Regions from separate parts of the Streptomyces sp. NPDC057854 genome, predicted to be linked through region 2. Evidence: riboswitches for the same ligand, from Rfam matches in the RefSeq annotation. Region 2 holds a riboswitch; each other region holds the start of a gene.
The links. Region 2 has a riboswitch for cyclic di-AMP ahead of ACFVQZ_RS04900 (transglycosylase family protein). Riboswitches for the same ligand answer to the same signal wherever they lie in the genome.
Positions count from the first base shown of each region.

Region 1: another riboswitch for cyclic di-AMP. It lies ahead of ACFVQZ_RS11600 (M23 family metallopeptidase); the one in region 2 lies ahead of ACFVQZ_RS04900 (transglycosylase family protein).
Region 3: another riboswitch for cyclic di-AMP. It lies ahead of ACFVQZ_RS26705 (M23 family metallopeptidase); the one in region 2 lies ahead of ACFVQZ_RS04900 (transglycosylase family protein).

Region 1 covers NZ_JBHVMF010000006.1:183,280-187,909, reverse strand. The annotation lists gene ACFVQZ_RS11610 (M16 family metallopeptidase) at 1-341, shown strand, start outside; gene ACFVQZ_RS11605 (M16 family metallopeptidase) at 368-1,732, shown strand; cyclic di-AMP (ydaO/yuaA leader) riboswitch at 1,931-2,091, shown strand; gene ACFVQZ_RS11600 (M23 family metallopeptidase) at 2,101-2,871, shown strand; gene ACFVQZ_RS11595 (GntR family transcriptional regulator) at 3,065-3,748, shown strand; gene ACFVQZ_RS11590 (HPr family phosphocarrier protein) at 3,936-4,217, opposite strand; gene ACFVQZ_RS11585 (GNAT family N-acetyltransferase) at 4,412-4,630, shown strand, end outside.
Region 2 covers NZ_JBHVMF010000002.1:124,639-129,268, forward strand. The annotation lists gene eno (phosphopyruvate hydratase) at 69-1,355, opposite strand; gene ACFVQZ_RS04900 (transglycosylase family protein) at 1,646-2,398, opposite strand; cyclic di-AMP (ydaO/yuaA leader) riboswitch at 2,403-2,578, opposite strand; gene ACFVQZ_RS04905 (transglycosylase family protein) at 2,843-3,943, opposite strand; gene ACFVQZ_RS04910 (cytochrome P450) at 4,141-4,630, opposite strand, start outside.
Region 3 covers NZ_JBHVMF010000020.1:137,358-141,987, forward strand. The annotation lists gene ACFVQZ_RS26695 (MFS transporter) at 1-766, shown strand, start outside; gene ACFVQZ_RS26700 (PP2C family protein-serine/threonine phosphatase) at 981-2,225, shown strand; cyclic di-AMP (ydaO/yuaA leader) riboswitch at 2,458-2,607, shown strand; gene ACFVQZ_RS26705 (M23 family metallopeptidase) at 2,619-3,836, shown strand; gene ACFVQZ_RS26710 (aldo/keto reductase) at 3,950-4,630, shown strand, end outside.

The DNA of each region.
Region 1 (4,630 bases), on a different contig from region 2:
CGGCCGTCGACGAGGAGCTGGCCCGCTTCGCCGCCGAGGGCCCGACCGCCGAGGAGATGGAGCGCGCCCAGGCCCAGCTGGAGCGCGAATGGCTCGACCGGCTCGGCACGGTCGCCGGCCGCGCGGACGAACTGTGCCGCTTCGCCGTGCTGTTCGGCGACCCGCAGCTGGCGCTGACCGCCGTCGACCGGGTCCTCTCGGTCACCGCGGACGAGGTGCGCGAGGTGGCCGCGGCCCGGCTCCGGCCGGACAACCGCGCGGTGCTGGTGTACGAGCCGGCCGAGACCGCCGACAGCGACGCCACCGACGAGAGCGACGACGAAGAGGGAGCGGACCAGTGACGGACACCGCCCAGCCCCTGACCAGCATGGAGTTCCACCCCCAGCCGCAGGCCGGCGCGGCGAGGCCGTGGGCCTTCCCGGCCCCCGAGCGCGGCACGCTCGACAACGGCCTGACCGTGCTGCGCTGCCACCGCCCCGGCCAGCAGGTCGTCGCCGTCGAGCTCTTCTTCGACGCGCCGCTGGACGCCGAGCCCGAGGGCCTCGACGGCGTCGCCACCATCATGGCGCGCGCCCTCTCCGAGGGGACCACCGAGCGCGGCGCCGAGGAGTTCGCGGCGGAGCTGGAGCGCTGCGGCGCCTCCCTCGACGCGCACGCCGACCACCCCGGCGTCCGGGTCTCCCTGGAGGTCCCGGTCTCCCGCCTGCCGAAGGCGCTCGCGCTCGTCGCCGAGGCGCTGACCTCCCCGGCGTTCGACGCCGACGAGGTCAAGCGTCTGGTGGCCAACCGGCTCGACGAGATCCCGCACGAGTCCGCCAACCCGAGCCGGCGCGCGGCCAAGCAGCTCTACAAGGAGCTCTTCCCGGCCTCCGCGCGGATGTCCCGGCCGCGCCAGGGCACCGAGAAGACGGTGGAGGCCATCGACGCCGCCGCCGTCCGCGCCTTCTACGACGCGCACCTGCGGCCCGCCACCGCCACCGCGGTCGTCGTCGGCGACCTCACCGGCGTGGACCTGGACGCGGTCCTCGCCGACACGCTGGGCCGCTGGACCGGCGCGCCGGCCGCGCCGCGCCCCATGCAGCCGATCACCGCCGACGACACCGGACGGGTCGTCATCGTCGACCGTCCGGGGGCCGTCCAGACGCAGCTGCTCATCGGCCGGATCGGGCCGGACCGCCACGACTCCGTCTGGGCCGCGCAGGTCCTCGGCGTCTACTGCCTCGGCGGCACCCTGACGTCCCGTCTGGACGCCGTCCTGCGCGAGGAGAAGGGCTACACGTACGGCGTGCGCGCCTTCGGGCAGGTGCTCCGCTCGGACGGCGAGGGGCACGGCGCCTCGCTCCTCGCCATCAGCGGCTCGGTCGACACACCGAACACCGCGCCGGCCCTGGAGGACCTGTGGAAGGTCCTGCGCACGCTGGCCGAGGGCGGACTGACCGACGCCGAGCGGGACGTCGCGGTGCAGAACCTGGTGGGGGTGGCGCCGCTCAAGTACGAGACGGCCGCCTCGGTCGCCGCGACCCTGTCCGACCAGGTCGAGCAGCACCTGCCGGACGACTACCAGGCCCGGCTGTACGCGCGGCTCGCCGAGACCGGCACGGTCGAGGCCACGGCGGCCGTCGTCAGCGCCTTCCCGGTGGACCGGCTGGTCACCGTGCTGGTGGGCGACGCCGCGCAGATCGAGGAGCCCGTGCGAGCCCTCGGCATCGGCGAGGTGACCGTGGTGAGCTGACCCCGGGTCAGCGGGCGGCGGAGGTCTCCGATGCGATGAAGCGTCGGGGACCTCCGCTTTGTCCGTTATGAAGCTAAGCATGATCGTATGCCCTGTGGCATGTCTTACAAAAAGGCGTGTCTGTTTGGCGATCGACATCCGTCCGGCCTAGCGTCGACGCGGCTGTCCGGCCCACGCACGCGCCGCACCCGCGGCACCGGACAGTCATCGCCGAGTCCCCGTCAGGCGCGAGCCTGGGGAGCCGGGGACCCACCAGTCCCTGGGGTGAATCGGACGCCTTCGCCCGCGCGGAGGGGCCCGTAGGAGACCTTCCTGCTCCGAACCCGTCAGCTAACCCGGTAGGCGAGAAGGAAGGAAAGGACCGTCTCTTGGCGTTCACCCGTGCCACCGGGAAGCACCGTGGTGCGAGCCGACTGGCTCGCCGCAGCGCCGGCATCGCCGGCGTGGCCGCCCTCGCGACCACCGGCGTCGTCGGCACCCTCGCCTCTCCGGCCCTCGCCGCCGACGGGGAGGACCGTTCCCCCGAGGACACCGGCCTCATGAAGGTGATCGCCGACGAGTCGATCGCCGACCAGATCAGCGCGCAGGCCGCCGCCCAGGAGCAGGAGGCCGCCGAGGCCGAGGCCCGGGCCAAGGCGCGCGCCGAGGCGAAGCGCAAGGCCGAGGCCCGCGCCAAGGAGATCCGCGAGGAGAAGGAGCGCGCCGCCCGCGAGGCCGAGCGCCGCCGCCTCGCCTCCTTCAACCTCCCGGTCGCCGGCTCGTACGTCTCCACCGGCTACAAGACCGGCGGCTCCCTCTGGTCCTCCGGCAGCCACTCCGGCGTCGACTTCCACGCCGCCTACGGCACCCCGGTCGTCTCCGTCGGCTCCGGCACCGTCGTCGAGGCCGGCTGGGGCGGCGCGTACGGCAACAACGTCGTGATCCGGATGCACGACGGCACCTATACCCAGTACGGCCACCTGTCGTCCATCGGCGTCTACGTCGGCCAGACCGTCGAGCCCGGCCAGCAGATAGGCGTCTCCGGCTCGACCGGCAACTCGACCGGCCCGCACCTGCACTTCGAGGCCCGCGCCACCGCCGAGTACGGCTCCGACATCAACCCCGTCGCGTACCTCCGCGCCCGCGGCGTCAGCCTCTGACCCGCCATTCCCGCCCCGAAAAGGCCCCGGCTCTCCCGAGCCGGGGCCTTTTCCGTCGCTTCCGGCCCGCATGCCCCGGGCGTCTACCGGCCGGATTCCGAGGGGGCATCGGAATTTCCGGCGCGCTGCAATAGAGTCGCGGAAGAAGCGCCGCTCGAATGCGGGGCGCGCGGAGCGAATACGGAGGTCGGACATGCGGGTTCCCGCGCAATCGGTATGCACGGCGATCCGGGACGACATCGTCTCGGGGGTCTTCGAGCGCGGCAGCCGGCTCACCGAGGACCAGCTCGCCCGGCGCTACGGCGTCTCCCGCGTGCCGGTCCGCGAGGCCCTGCGCACCCTGGAGTCCGAGGGCTTCGTGGTCAGCCGCCGGCACGCGGGCGCCCAGGTCGCCGAGCCCACCGACCAGGAGGCCGCAGACCTCCTCGACGTACGGGCGCTGCTCGAACCGCTCGGCGCCGCCCGGGCCGCCCAGCGGCGCACCGACGCCCACCTCAAGGTGCTGCGCGGCCTGGTCAGGCTGGGACAGGAGCGGGCCCGGCGGGGGCAGGGGGAGGACCTGCGGGCGCTCGGCGGCTGGTTCCACGAGACGCTGGCGCAGGCGTCCGGCAGCCCGGCGCTCGCCGTCCTGCTCACCCAGCTGCGCCACAAGATCGCCTGGATGTACGTCGTGGACCCGCCGGACCGGCCGGCGGACGCCTGGGCCGAGCACGGGGCGATCGTCGACGCCGTCGCGCGCGGGGACGCCGAGCGGGCCCGCGCGCTGACCGCCCTGCACGCCGAGCGCTCCCTGCCGCTGCACCGGCTGAAAAGGCCGGAGCACGGCCGCGTGAGGGTTTCGCAACACGCCGTCAACACGGCGAGTTCCCGGATTTAACACGGGCGCCGTATACAGGAAGAGGAATTCTCCCGGCCTTGTCGCGGCTTTGTGCCGACCTTGTCCCGGCCTTTTCCTGCTGCCCGGAAAAGGGAAATTGCGGGACCGCGGAAATGCCGGACGGCCGTGTCCGCCGGGAATTCCGGGGACACGGCCGTCCGTGGGGAACGGGATCGACTCGCCGTGATCAGACCGTCTCGGGAAGCTCGTCCAGGCCCTCGGCCACCAGCTTGGCGAGGCGCTCCAGCGCGGCCTCGGCGCCCTCGGCGTCCGAAGCGAGCACGATCTCCTCGCCGCCCTGCGCGCCCAGGCCGAGCACCGCGAGCATGGAGGCGGCGTTCACCGGGTTGCCGCCGGCCTTGGCGATGGTCACCGGAACACCGGAGGCCGTGGCGGCACGGACGAAGATGGAGGCGGGGCGGGCGTGCAGGCCCTCGGCCCAGCCGACGTTGACGCGGCGCTCAGCCATGGTGTTGCCCTTCAGGTCTTCAGCGGTTGTCTAGACCAGTCTCTCACGGGAAGCGGAGTGCTCCCGTCGACGTTGGTCCCCCCACCGTACGACCTCCGGCCCTCCCGCCCCGGCGGCGCGCGGACCGTGCCGCGTCCCTCCCGGGCCGCGCGCGGACGGTGCCGCTGTCGGACCCCGGCCGTAGGCTGTGCCCCATGCGGAGCACGTCGGAACAGGCGGACGGACCGGACGGGACGGGCGGTGCGGGACCGGGGGAGCGGCAGGCCCCGGCCGGGCGCCCGGCCCCGCAGGAGCACGCCTACCCCGACCACTGGGAGGCCGACGTCGTGCTCCGCGACGGCGGCACCGCGCGCGTGCGCCCCATCACCGCCGACGACGCAGGCCGGCTCGTCAGCTTCTACGAGCAGGTCTCG
Region 2 (4,630 bases):
CACGTCCGTCCCCGCACACGGTACGGGACCGGGTGCGGGGACGGACGGAACTGCGGTGCCGGGGCAGGTCAGCCCTTGAAGCGCGGGAAGGCGCTGCGGCCGGCGTAGACGGCGGCGTCGTCGAGGATCTCCTCGATGCGCAGCAGCTGGTTGTACTTGGCGACGCGCTCGGAGCGGGCCGGGGCGCCGGTCTTGATCTGGCCGCAGTTGGTGGCGACGGCGAGGTCGGCGATGGTGACGTCCTCGGTCTCGCCGGAGCGGTGGGACATCATGCACTTGAAGCCGTTGCGCTGGGCGAGCTCGACGGCGTCGAGGGTCTCGGTCAGCGAGCCGATCTGGTTGACCTTGACCAGGAGGGCGTTGGCGGACTTCTCCTCGATGCCGCGGGCGAGGCGCTCGGGGTTGGTGACGAAGAGGTCGTCGCCGACGAGCTGGACCTTGTCGCCGAGCTTCTCGGTGATGACCTTCCAGCCGGCCCAGTCGTCCTCGAACAGCGGGTCCTCGATGGAGACGAGCGGGTACGCGGAGACGAGCTCCTCGTAGTACTCCGTCATCTCGGCGGCGGAGCGCTCCTTGCCCTCGAAGAGGTACTTGCCGTCCTTGTAGAACTCGGAGGCGGCGACGTCCAGGGCGAGGGCGACGTCCTTGCCGGGGACGTAGCCGGCCTGCTTGATGGCCTCCAGGATGAGGTCGAGCGCCTCGCGGTTGGAGCCGAGGTTGGGGGCGAAGCCGCCCTCGTCGCCGAGACCGGTGGACAGGCCCTTGGTCTTCAGGACGGACTTGAGGGTGTGGTAGACCTCGGTGCCCCAGCGCAGCGCCTCGGAGAAGGACTCCGCGCCGATCGGGGCGATCATGAACTCCTGGATGTCGACGTTGGAGTCGGCGTGCGACCCACCGTTGAGGATGTTCATCATCGGAACGGGCAGCAGGTGCGCGTTCGGGCCGCCCAGGTAGCGGAAGAGCGGGAGGTCGCTGGCCTCGGAGGCGGCGTGCGCGACGGCGAGCGAGACGCCGAGGATGGCGTTGGCGCCGAGCGACGACTTGTCCGGGGTGGCGTCCAGGTCGAACATGGCCTGGTCGATCAGGCGCTGCTCGGTGGCGTCGTAGCCGACGAGCTCCGGGCCGATCTGCTCGATGACGGCGAGGACGGCCTTCTCGACACCCTTGCCGAGGTAGCGGTTCTGGTCGCCGTCACGGAGCTCCAGAGCCTCGAACGCACCGGTGGAGGCACCGGACGGCACGGCAGCACGGCCGGTGCTGCCGTCGTCGAGGCCGACCTCGACCTCGACCGTGGGGTTGCCTCGGGAGTCCAGGATTTCCCGGGCTACGACGACGTCGATGGACGGCACGAGCATCTCCTTCTGGGATGTGACGCTAGGTGTGACGCAGGGGTCGCAAGGTCTCGTTCGCCTTGCGACAAGAGCCTAACCGGCTCCGGCGCTCCGGCCAGCCGACCGCCCGTCCCCTGGGACGAAAAAGGGCCCAAGAGCACGCATCGGAGGACGAAAGACCCGGGAACTACCGGGCGGTAACGCCGGAACCCCGGTCCGGAGCCACGGGGGAAGGGGGCTCGGGACCGGGGTGGTCACCGCGGGAGGGTCGTCGGGTGCCGGTGAGCCGCCGGACTCACCGCCACCGCGGCTCCTTACTTGAGGTGGAGCTGCTGGCCCGGGTAGATCAGGTCGGCGTTCTCGACGACGTCCTTGTTGAGCTCGAAGAGCTCGGCCCAGCCGCCCTCGACGCCCTGCGCCGCGGCGATCTTGCTGAGGGTGTCGCCGGCGACGACCTTGTACTCGCCGTCGCCCTTCTTGACCTTCTTGCCGGTCGGGGTGGTGACGGTCTTCTTGGCGGCGGCCTGCGGGGCGGCCTGCGCGGTGCGCTTCGGGGCCTGGCGCTGCTCGCTGCGGGTGGCGGACTGCTCCGAGGAGCGCTCGGGGGCGCTCTGGCGCGGGGCGGCCTGCTGGGTGCTCTGCTGCTGGGTGCTCCGCTGCTGCGGAGCGGCCTCGGCGGAGCCGCCGTCGTAGGAGGCGGAGGAGAGGCCGACGCCGCAGCTCGGCCAGGCGCCCTTGCCCTGGCCCGCGAGGACCTTCTCGGCGATGGCGATCTGCTGCGACTTGCTGGCCTGGTCGGCGGTGGCGGCGTAGGCGGTGCCGCCGTACGCGGCCCACGTGGAGGCGGAGAACTGGAGGCCGCCGTAGTAGCCGTTGCCGGTGTTGATGGACCAGTTGCCGCCGGACTCGCACTGGGCGACGCGGTCCCACTCGGAGGCGGTGGCGGCCGAGGCGGTGCCGGCGGCCATCAGCGGGGCGGCGACGGCCGCGCCGGTGACGCCGACGAGGGCGACGACGCGGGTGGCCTTGGAGGGACGACGACGCTTGCCCGTGCCGGAGAACAGCATGGAGTTTCCTCTTCACCGACGCCTGTGAGGTGAGCTGTCGGGTTCGGGCTGGAAGAGTCGCCCGGCCGCGTGTCCTAGCACGCGGCTTCACCCCTAGCCGGTCCTGCGGCCGTCGCTGTCGACGGCCGGGCCCGGCACGAACCTTGGGTCCCCCACTCCTGCCTGCGGCGCTTTCGCGACGACAGTTCCCGGCGGCCGACGGCAGGACTCGGCGTTTCGGTCGACGGGGCCCGCGGTGGCGAGCGGTGTCGACCGTAGACACACAGGTGCTCGAAGTTCAAAGAGGCTCACGACGGACAAAACGCCCTTCCTTGCCCTCCGTCAGACCTCGTTTGCGCAGGTGAGAGCTGACGGAAGCAAAGTTTGCGGACGTGACACGCCAGTTGGGGCGAAGAGACCCATGTCTCACTTTCCCAAAATCGGACATACGCCCCTGAAACGGCCTCACTTCTCCGACGAAGGGACCGTCAGTTCCAGGCTCTGACCAGGGAGGATGAGATCCGGGTCGGTGCCGACCGTCTGGCGGTTGGCGTCGTAGAGGGCATCCCAGCCACCCGGAAGGTCGTTCGCCTGCGCGATCTCCGACAGGGAGTCACCCGGCCGCACGGTGTAGGCGTCAGCCTCGTCCGCGTTGACGGGGGTTGATACGACCTTGTCCGCAGCTGCGGCATGTCGCCCGGATTCCTGACTGGTGTCCGACTTGCCGGTTTCCTCCGGGGCGGCCTCGCCCCGGTGCTTGCCCGTCCCGGGCGCGGCCGACGCCACGTCAGACCCCTCCGTGCCGGGGGCCGCCGGGGTGGTGGGCGCCACGGGGGCGCCCGAGCCGTCCGGGGTGCCGACCGGGGCCTCGGGCGTGCCCGTGGAGGCGTCCGGGGCGCCGGGCGCGGTGGTCGCCGGCAGCGGCGTGACGCCGACCCCGGGGGCCGTGGGCGCGGTGGACGTGTCGGGGGAGGTGGGAGAGGTGGGCTTCGCCGGGGCCGTGGCGGACCCCGACGGCGCCTTCCGCGCCTCCTCCGTCTCCGCGGCCGTCTCCGCGGTCTCCGCCCGCCCCGTGGAGTCGGCCGGCGTGGTGGCCGGGGCGGACGTCTCCGCGGTCTCCCCGGCCGCCGGGCGCTCGGCGGGGGCGGTGGCGGTGTCGGTGCCGGCGGGCGTGCCGCCGGTGCGGTTCGACTCGGGCGCCACGCCGCCCTCTTCCTCCCGCGGGACCACGGGGCCGGGGTGCACGCCGGTCGCCTCGCCGTCGTTCTCCAGGCCGGCGATGGGGGCGCAGGTGGCCCAGGCGGTGCTGCCGGAGGCCAGGGCCCGCTCGGCGACGGTGATCTGCTGGGCGCGGCTGGCGAGGTCGGGGCTGGTGGCGTACGCGAGTCCGCCGTGCCGCTCCCACAGCTCCTGCGTCATCTGGAGCCCGCCGAAGGCCCCGTTGCCGAGGTTGGCGCTCCACTGGCCCCCGGACTCGCAGGCGGCGACGCGGTCCCAGGTGGCCGCGTCGGCGGCGGAGGCGGATCCGGTGGCGAGCAGCGGGAGCGCCAGGGCGGATCCGGTCACTCCGGCGGTGACGACGATCGCGGGAGCCTGGCGGGGTCGACGGTGTCGTCCGTTTCCGGAAAGCATGTCGGGGCCTTTCGCGTGACGGCGGGTCGGCGGTGACGCCTGGGACGGCCGGGGTCGGGCCGAACGTTGGCGCGAACGTAGCCGCATTCGAACGTCCGTCACAAGTCGATGGCCGCGCGATCACGTGAAGATCACATTTCTGATCCTCCGTCACCCGCCGTGCGGGGGTGCGGACGGGGTGCGGATGGGGTGAACTCGACCGGAAGCGTGCGCAATCCGCGCATGATGAGCCCGCCGCGCCACCGCAGTTCGTCCGGATCGGCGCCGAGCCGCAGGTCGGGCAGGCGGGTCAGGAGGGTGGCGAGCGCGGTCTGGCCCTCCAGCCGGGCGAGCGGCGCGCCCAGGCAGTAGTGGATGCCGTGCCCGTACCCGAGGTGCTGGTTGTCGGTGCGGGCGAGGTCGAGGGTGTCCGGGGCGCCGAAGCGGTCCGGGTCGCGGTCGGCCGCCGCGAGGACGACGAGGACGGGGTCGCCGGCCGGGACGGCCTGGCCGCCGAGGGTGAGGTCGGTGGTGGCGTACCGCCAGGTCGCCAGCTCCACCGGCCCGTCGTAGCGGAGCAGTTCCTCGACGCCGGTCTCCAGGAGCCCGGTCTCGCCGGCGGCGAGCGAGGACTGGAGGAGG
Region 3 (4,630 bases), on a different contig from region 2:
CGGCCCGCTGGTCGGGGTGGCGCTCACCGGGGTCTCGTTCCGGCTGACGTGCGTGGTCGCGGCCGTGCTCTTCCTGGGGCTGACGCTGGTGCAGCTGCGGCACCTGCCGGTGGCGGCGGGCGGCGGCCGGCCGGAGCGGAAGGACGGCGAGGCGGCCGGGGCGGCCGGGGTCCGGGGGCAGTTCCGCACGGTCCTCGGCAACCGGGTGTTCTGGCTTTTCTCGCTCGCCATGACCGGTTCGTACGTGCTGTCCTTCCAGGTCTACCTGGCGCTGCCGCTCGCGGCGGGCGGCACGGGCGTGACGACCGCGCTGTTCGTCGTCTCCGCGCTCGTCGCGCTCGCCGGACAGCTGCGGATCACCGCCTGGTGCGCGGCCCGGCTCGGCCGCGAGCGGAGCCTCGTCGCCGGGCTGGCCCTGATGGGCGGCGCGTTCCTGCTGCCCGCCACGCTCGGGCGGGGCGCGGCGGCGCTGCTGCTGTGCGCGGCGGTCCTCGCGGTGGCGAACGCGGTGCTCTACCCGTACGAGATGGACACCGTCGTCGCGCTCTCCCGGGGCCGCTGGGTGGCCACCCACTACGGGCTCTACAACACGGTCTGCGGGATCGGGATCACGCTCGGGAACCTCGGTACGGGTGTGCTCCTCGACGTCACGGGCTGGACGGCCGCGCCGTGGCTGGCGCTCTGCGGCGTCGGCCTGGGCTGTGCGGCGGCGGTCGCGGTCCTGGGGCGGGGCGGACGGCTGCGGGTGGACGGCTCGACGTCGTAGCGGACGGCCGGGCTTCCGCCCGTACGCGGTTCCCACGCGCGCGCGTGGGCGGGACGCGGCATGCACGCGCGCGTGGGTGGGACCCGGTCTCCACGCGCGCGTGGAGCGGGCCGCGTACGCCGGTCGGACGCCTGCCGGTCGCCGGGCGGGCGCGGCGCGGGGACCCTGGGAGGGTGCGCGGCGGCGGGCCGGCGACCGGTCAGGAGTACTCAAGGTGACGCACCCTCGGGGAGCGGCGGGCGGCGGGCGGCGGGGCGATCCGCCCGGCCGCGGTCCCGTCCGGTCCGGCGCGACCCGGGGACCGTACGGGAGCGAGGTGCGGCAGTCCGCGCCGTTCGGCGCGACCCGGCGGGTCCTGCGGGCGCTGCCGCCGCTGATCATCGCGGGCGGGGTGGTGTTCGACCTGGCGACGCCGCCCGCGTACACGGCGGCGCCGATGTTCTCCGCCGCGCCGCTGATCGCCGCCCCGTTCTTCTCCCGGCTCACCACGCTGCTGACCGGGCTGGCGGCGATCCTGGCGTCGGTCGGGCTGCACGCGTACAACGACACGCTCACCGACGTGCCCTCGCTGACGGAGACGCTGACCGTGGTGACGGTGTCCGCGCTGGCGCTGGTGATCAACCTGGTGGTGCGGCGCAGCGGCGAGCGGCTGGCGTCGGCGCGGGTCATCGCGGAGGCCGCGCAGCGGGCGGTGCTGCCGATGCCGGCGGAGCGGATCGGCGGGCTGCAGTGCGCGGCGCGGTACGAGGCGGCGCAGGCGGACGCGTTCATCGGCGGCGACCTGTTCGCGGTGCAGGACACGCCGCACGGGGTGCGGCTGGTGGTCGGGGACGTGCGGGGCAAGGGGATGGACGCGGTGGAGGCGGTCGCCGTGGTGATCGGCGCGTTCCGGGAGGCGGCGGAGCAGGAGGCGACGCTGGAGGGGGTGGCGCGGCGGCTCGACCGGGCCCTCGACCGGGAGGGGACGCGGCGCGAGGGGCTCGACGCCTTCGAGGGGTTCACGACGGCGGTGCTGGCGGAGGTCCCGCGCGCGGGCGGGCGGGTCCGGCTGGTGAACCGGGGGCACCCGCCGCCGCTGCTGCTGTACGGGGACGGGCGCCTGGAGACGGTCGCGCCGGCCGAGGCGGCGCTGCCGCTCGGGATGGGCGAGCTGTCGGTGTGGCCGGACCGGGCCGACGAGCGGGCGTACCCGGCGGGCGCGACGCTGCTCTTCTACACCGACGGCCTCTCGGAGGCGCGGGACGCGGGCGGCGTCTTCTACGATCCGGCGGCCCGGCTGGCGGGCGCGGTTTTCCCGGGGCCGGAGGAGCTGCTCGACGCGCTCGTGGACGACGTGCGGCGGCACACCGGCGGGGGGACGACCGACGACATGGCGCTGCTGGCGGTGAGCCGGCCGGCGGCCGGGGCGCCGGAGCGGCGGCGGACCATGCCGGTGGTGCCGCCCGGGCCGGGAGGTTGACGCGATCCGGCCGGGCGTTCACCGTGCGTGGTCAGGAGGTGCCTCAGCGATAACAATTGACACACCGTCAGATTTCAGAGGTTTGACGGACCGGCACTGAAGCGGGGTCAACTCGGGCGAATCCCTGCCATTTCCGTGAATGATCAAGGGGAACGGCTTGGAATCGGACCGTCGTGTCTATTAACGTTCGATAACGCAGCGCGGTCGTCCCAGCCGTCGCAAGAGGCGGCTCCGTGCGCACGTGCCGAATCCCGAAAGGGAACCGGGGAACCATCCCTTGGGGTGAATCGGGCCCCTCGCACCCCCCGTGCGAACACGCCCGTAGGAGACCTTCCTGCTCCGAACCCGTCAGCTAACCCGGTAGGCGAGAAGGAAGGAAAGGAGCGCGCCTCCGTGGCGTCCAACACCCCCGTACCCGGTGCCCCCTTCGAGCCCTTCGGCGGCCCGGGTGCCGTCGGAGCGGACGACCCGGCCGGCGCCGCGCCGGGCGCGTACGACACCGCCTCCTTCACCCCCTCCCCCGGGGAGTGGAACCCGACCGAGGGCTCCCTGCGCGCCGAGAGCCGCGCCGGCGGCCGGCACCGGGTCGTGAAGCAGCGCTCCAACTTCGCCCGCTCCTCCACCGTCCTCGGCGTCGGCGTCATCGCCGCCGTCGGCGCGGGCGGCCTCGCCACCGCGCAGGAGAAGCCGCCGGTCGCGATCTCCCTCCCGGACCTTCCCGACCTGGGCCTCCCGGACGCCCACGACCTGCCCGGCGTCGGCGCCCTGCTGCCCGGCGGCGACGAGGAGACCGCCGACGCGCAGGGCTCCGCGCCCGTCGCGGCGGGCGCCGCCGCGGCGAAGCCGCTCACCTCCGTCACGTACACCGCCCCGGCCGGCACCGCCGCCGCCGGCACCGCCACGGCCGCCCCCGCCGAGCGCACCGCCTCCGCCGCCGACGCCGGCGAGGCCCTGCGCGCCCGCATCCTCCAGCAGGCCGAACAGCAGCAGCAGGCCGCGGTCGACGCCGAGAAGCTGGCCGCCGAGAAGGCCGCCGCCGAGAAGGCCGCCGCGGACGCCAAGGTCCAGGCGGAAGCCGCCGCCAAGGCCGAGGCCGAGCGGATCGCCGCGGAGAAGGCCGCCGAGGAGAAGCGCCTCGCCGAGGAGAAGGCCGAGGCGGAGCGGATCGCCGCCGAGAAGGCGGAGGCCGAGCGCCTCGCCCAGCTGGCCGCCAGCTACGCGATGCCGCTCTCCTCGTACACCCTCACCTCCACCTACATGCAGTCCGGCTCGATGTGGTCCTCCGGCTACCACACCGGCCTCGACTTCGCGGCCCCCACCGGCACCCCGCTCAAGGCCGTGCACGGCGGCACCATCACGTCCGCGGGCTGGTCCGGTTCGTACGGCTACCGGATCGTCCTGCAGCTGGAGGACGGCACCGAGGTCTGGTACTGCCACCTCTCCTCCATGACCGTCGCCGCCGGCCAGACCGTCACCACGGGCGAGACCATCGGCCGCGTCGGCGCCACCGGCAACGTCACCGGACCCCACCTCCACATGGAGGTCCACACCCCGGACGGCGCGGGCATCGACCCGGCCGAGTGGCTGCGCTCCAAGGGCCTGACGGTCTGACCCCACGGTCCGACGCGACGGTCCGGCCGCCGGTCCGTCCGTACGAGCCTTCCGGCCGGGGTTCAGGCTCCCCGACCGGAATACGCCCGGCGGCGCACGGAGTTGATCTCCCCATGGACTCGACTCTGCGCCCGCTGGGCACCTCCGGCCTGCACGTCTTCCCGCTCGCCCTCGGCGGCAACGTCTTCGGCTGGAGCGCCGACGAGAAGACGTCGTTCGCCGTCCTCGACGCCTACGCCGCCGCCGGCGGCAACTTCGTCGACACCGCCGACGTCTACTCCGCGTGGGTCGACGGCAACGAGGGCGGCGAGTCCGAGACCGTCATCGGCCGCTGGCTGGCCGCCCGGGGCAACCGCTCCGACGTCGTCGTCGCCACCAAGGTCGGCGCCCTCGCCCCGCTCAACGGCCTCTCCGCCCCCACCGTCAAGGCCGCCGCGGAAGCCTCCCTGCGCCGCCTCGGCACCGACTACATCGACCTGTACTACACGCACTTCGACGACGAGACGGTCCCCGTCGAGGAGATCGTCACCGCCCTCGACCAGCTCGTGAAGGAGGGCAAGGTGCGGGCCGTCGCCGCCTCCAACATCTCGCCCGAGCGGCTGCGGGCCTCCCTCGACTTCGCCGAGGCCGAAGGGCTCACCCGGTACGTGGCGCTGCAGCCCGAGTACAACCTCGTGGCGCGCGAGAAGTACGAGGGCCCGCTCCTCGACACCGCCGCCGAAGCGGGCCTCGCCGCCGTCCCGTACTACGGCCTCGCCTCCGGCTTCCTCACCGGCAAGTACCGGCCCGGCCGG